DNA from 2 places in the Streptomyces sp. NPDC043896 genome. Region 2 is predicted to be linked to the other one. Evidence: predicted binding sites of a transcription regulator. Region 2 holds the regulator's gene; the other holds the start of a gene.
The links. The regulator HrcA, encoded in region 2, represses chaperone genes, less so after heat shock. The targets are predictions, from matches to a motif close to TTNGCACTCNGNNNNNCNGAGTGCNAA.
Positions count from the first base shown of each region.

Region 1: the regulator HrcA is predicted to act here: its motif matches at 1,336-1,362, upstream of groES (co-chaperone GroES).

Region 1 is NZ_JBWKEE010000001.1:84,632-87,086, reverse strand. Features, by position in the region: gene groL (chaperonin GroEL) at 1-773, opposite strand, end outside; gene groES (co-chaperone GroES) at 884-1,192, opposite strand; gene AC069X_RS00490 (response regulator transcription factor) at 1,491-2,171, shown strand; gene AC069X_RS00485 (sensor histidine kinase) at 2,164-2,455, shown strand, end outside.
Region 2 is NZ_JBWKEE010000018.1:76,747-79,201, reverse strand. Features, by position in the region: gene AC069X_RS24905 (DUF3097 domain-containing protein) at 1-27, opposite strand, end outside; gene AC069X_RS24900 (MBL fold metallo-hydrolase) at 56-787, opposite strand; gene hrcA (heat-inducible transcriptional repressor HrcA) at 950-1,966, shown strand; gene dnaJ (molecular chaperone DnaJ) at 1,967-2,455, shown strand, end outside.

The DNA.
Region 1 (2,455 bases), on a different contig from region 2:
GCCTCGCCCTCGACGTCCTCGGCGATGATCAGGAGCGGCTTCGAGCCACCGGCCTGGATGACCTTCTCCAGCAGCGGCAGGAGGTCCTGGATGGAGGAGATCTTGCCCTGGTTGATCAGGATGTACGGGTCGTCGAGGACGGCCTCCATACGCTCCTGGTCGGTGACCATGTAGGGGGACAGGTAGCCCTTGTCGAAGGCCATGCCCTCGGTGAACTCGAGCTCCAGGCCGAAGGCGTTGGACTCCTCGACGGTGATGACACCGTCCTTGCCGACCTTGTCCATCGCCTCGGCGATGAGCTCGCCGACCTGGGCGTCCTGCGCGGAGAGCGCGGCCACGGCGGCGATGTCGGACTTGTCCTCGATCGGGCGGGCGGTCGCGAGGAGGTCCTCGGACACGGCCTTGACCGCGGCGTCGATGCCCTTCTTCAGGGCGGCCGGGGAGGCGCCGGCGGCGACGTTGCGCAGACCCTCACGGACGAGCGCCTGGGCCAGCACGGTGGCGGTGGTGGTGCCGTCACCCGCGATGTCGTTGGTCTTGGTCGCCACCTCCTTCACCAGCTGCGCGCCGAGGTTCTCGTACGGGTCGTCCAGCTCGACCTCGCGGGCGATGGTGACACCGTCGTTGGTGATGGTGGGGGCGCCGAACTTCTTGTCGATGACGACGTTGCGGCCCTTGGGGCCGATCGTCACCTTGACCGTGTCGGCAAGCTTGTTGACGCCGCGCTCGAGGGCGCGACGGGCGTCCTCGTCGAACTTCAGGATCTTCGCCATGGGAGCGGTTCAGCCCTCTCGAAAACTAGGTTTAACGAACCGCGCCCCTCGCCGCCCGGCAATCAGCGGGGTGACCAGGGGCGCAGCTCAAGCAAACTTCTTGAAGCGAATTACTTCTCGACGATCGCGAGCACGTCGCGGGCCGAGAGGACGAGGTACTCCTCGCCGCTGTACTTCACTTCGGTGCCGCCGTACTTGCTGTACAGCACGATGTCGCCGACGCTGACGTCCAGCGGGAGACGCTGGCCGTCCTCGAAGCGGCCCGGGCCGACCGCGAGGACGACGCCCTCCTGGGGCTTCTCCTTCGCGGTGTCCGGGATGACCAGGCCGGAGGCCGTGGTCTGCTCGGCGTCGAGCGGCTGGACCACGATGCGGTCCTCAAGCGGCTTGATGGCAACCTTGGAGCTGGCGGTCGTCACGATCCGACCTCCCCCTTCGGAGATCCGGGGTTAACTGTCTGAGGTGGCGACCAGGTCGATCCGTCGTCGCGGGTGCCGGACCTGCCTGTCGCTGTGTTGGCACTCACCGGGGGCGAGTGCCAGGTGCGAGACTATTCCGGCGATTAGCACTCGGTCAAGCGGAGTGCCAACACGGTCCGCCGGTTCCACGTATTCCGGCCGCCGAACCCCCCGTTCGGCTGAACCCCGACCCGGCCGGCACTGCCCCGCCGGGCGCCGGGGCCCGGGGATCCGCTGCCCGGTATGTGAGGCTTGGGGGGTGCGCATCCTCGTGGTCGAAGACGAAGAGAACCTGGCCGAATCCCTCCGTCAGGGCCTGTCCGCCGAAGGCCACCGCGTCGAGGTCGCCCACGACGGCCACCGCGGCCTCGAACTGGCCCTCACCGGCGGCCCGTACGACGTCGTCGTCCTCGACCGGATGCTCCCCGGCACCGACGGCACCGGGATATGCGCCCGGATGCGCGCCCACGGCGACCCCACCCCCGTCCTGATGCTGACCGCCCGCGACGGCGAGTACGACGAGGCCGAGGGCCTCGACGCCGGCGCCGACGACTACCTCACCAAGCCCTTCTCCTCCGTGGTCCTGGCCGCCCGCCTGCGCGCCCTCGTCCGCCGCGCGGCCGCCCCCGAACCCCCCGTGCTCCGGGCCGGGGACCTCTTTCTCGACCCTCCGGGCCGTCGCTGCCGCCGCGGCACGCACGACATCGAACTCACCGCCCGCGAGCTGGGCGTCCTCGCCTGCCTGATGCGCCGGCCCGGCACGGCGGTCCCCAAGCAGGACGTCCTCGACGAGGTGTGGGACTCCCCGCACGGCATCGACCCGAACATCGTCGAGGTCTACGTCTCCTCCCTGCGCAGGAAGATCGACGCCCCCTTCGGCCGCCGCTCCATCCTCACCGTCCACGGCACCGGCTACCGGATGGCGCCCGACGGTGGGTAGCGGGAGCCCGCGCGTCGGCGGCCCGCGCGTCGCAGGTCCGCGCGTCGGCGGTCTCCGGGCGCGGACCGCCCTTGCCGCCGCCCTCGCGATGGCCGCGGTCCTCGCCGCCGGCGGGCTGTGGCTGTACACCCTCATGCGCGCCAACCTCCTCGACAACACCACCGGCCGCACCGAGCTCGCCGCGCGCAAGGTCGCCGCCCAGCTCGACACCCGGACCCTCCCGCCCGGCGGCCGGCTGCCCGCGCCCGAGGGCGGGGTGGACCTGGTCCTCGTACGGGACGCCC
Region 2 (2,455 bases):
GGTCAGGTCGGGGGAGTACTCACGCATCCGGCCGACACTAGGAGAGCCGGCGTCCTCACGCCCCCGACACGCCGAACCGGGCCGCCAGTGTGTCGCGTTGCGCACGCACGAAACCCGCGTCCACCAGCGCTCCGTGACCCGGCACGTACACCGCGTCGTCACCGCCCAGCGACAGCAGCCGGTCCAGGGCGGCCGGCCACTGGCCCGGCACCGCGTCCGAACCGGCCTGCGGCTCGCCCGACTCCTCGACCAGGTCCCCGCAGAACACCGCCTCCCGCTCGCCCGGCACGAAGACCGCCAGGTCGTGCTGGGAGTGCGCGGGACCCACGTTCGCCAGCAGCACCTGCACCCCGCCCAGCTCCAGCGTCCACTCGCCCGACACCAGGTGCCGGGGCGCCTGGAGCAGGTCGGCCGCCTCCGCGGCCTCCGCCTCCGCCAGACCGTGCCGGACCGCGCTCGCCCGCACCTCCTCGCGGCCCGTCGGGGCCGACAGCAGCCGCTCCAGGCCGACCGCCCCGAAGACCTCGGCGCCCGCGAAGGCCGCACCGCCCAGCACGTGGTCGAAATGTCCGTGGGTGAATGCGATATGGGTCACGCGGCGGCCCGTCAGCCGCTCCGCCTCCGCCCGCACCCCGGCGCCCTCCCGCACGCACGATCCGGGGTCGATCAGCAGGACCGATGCGTCCCCCACCACCAGTCCCACGGTGCAGTCCCACACCGGGAGCCGCCGCCGGCCGACCCGTCCGGTGACCCGTTCCCAGCCCGCCTCTTCCCAACGCACGTCCATGCGGCGACGCTACCCTGGCGGGCCGCCCTTGCCCGGGGCGTACTACCCGGCCGTACACTGACCGGGGGATCTCTGGCACTCACACGAACAGAGTGCCAACAAGCCAGGACCGGCCCACGACGGCCACGACCGACGACCGACCCGCATCCGGAGGTGTGCGCGATGCTCAGCGAACGCAGACTCGAGGTGCTGCGCGCCATCGTCCAGGACTACGTCGGCACCGAGGAGCCCGTCGGCTCGAAGGCCCTCACCGAGCGGCACAAGCTCGGCGTCTCGCCCGCCACCGTGCGCAACGACATGGCCGTGCTGGAGGAGGAGGGCTACATCGCCCAGCCCCACACCAGCGCCGGCCGGATCCCCACCGACAAGGGCTACCGGCTCTTCGTCGACAAGCTGGCCGGAGTCAAGCCGCTGTCGACGCCCGAGCGCCGGGCCATCCAGAACTTCCTCGACGGCGCCGTCGACCTCGACGACGTGGTCGGCCGCACGGTACGGCTGCTCGCGCAGCTCACCCGCCAGGTCGCCGTCGTCCAGTACCCGTCGCTCACCCGCTCCACCGTGCGGCACGTCGAGCTGCTGTCGCTGGCCCCGGCCCGGCTGATGCTCGTACTGATCACCGACACCGGGCGGGTCGAGCAGCGCCTGGTCGACACCCAGACCCCCTTCGGCGAGAACTCCCTCGCCGACCTGCGGGCGCGGCTGAACAGCAGGGTCGTAGGCCGCCGGTTCACCGACGTCCCGAACCTGGTGCAGGACCTTCCGGAGTCGTTCGAGATCGAGGACCGGGCGACCGTCAAGGCCGTCCTCGCGACCCTTCTCGAAACGCTGGCAGAGGAGGCGGAGGAGCGGCTGATGATCGGCGGCACCGCCAACCTCACTCGCTTCGGACATGACTTCCCCTTGACGATCAGGCCGGTGCTGGAAGCGCTCGAAGAGCACGTGGTGCTCCTCAAGCTGCTCGGCGAGGCCGGAGAGTCGGGGATGGCCGTACGAATCGGGCACGAGAACGCCTACGAGGGGCTCAACTCCACGTCGGTCGTGTCCGTCGGCTACGGTTCGGGCGGCGAAGCAGTCGCCAAACTCGGCGTGGTCGGACCGACCCGCATGGACTACCCCGGAACGATGGGAGCGGTACGCGCAGTGGCACGTTACGTCGGACAGATCCTGGCGGAGTCGTAAGTGGCCACGGACTACTACGCCGTACTCGGCGTGCGCCGCGACGCATCGCAGGACGAGATCAAGAAGGCCTTCCGCCGCCTCGCGCGTGAACTCCACCCGGACGTGAACCCGGACCCGAAGACGCAGGAGCGCTTCAAGGAGATCAACGCGGCCTACGAGGTCCTCTCGGACCCGCAGAAGAAGCAGGTCTACGACCTCGGCGGCGACCCGCTGTCCTCCTCGGGCGGCGGTGGCGGCGCGGGCGGCTTCGGAGCGGGCGGCTTCGGCAACTTCTCCGACATCATGGACGCCTTCTTCGGCCAGGCCTCGCAGCGCGGCCCGCGCTCGCGGACCCGCCGCGGCCAGGACGCCATGATCCGCCTCGACCTGGAACTGGACGAGGCCGCCTTCGGCACGACCAAGGACATCCAGGTCGACACGGCCGTCGTCTGCGGCACCTGCTCCGGCGAGGGCGCCGCCCCCGGCACCTCGGCGCAGACCTGTGACATG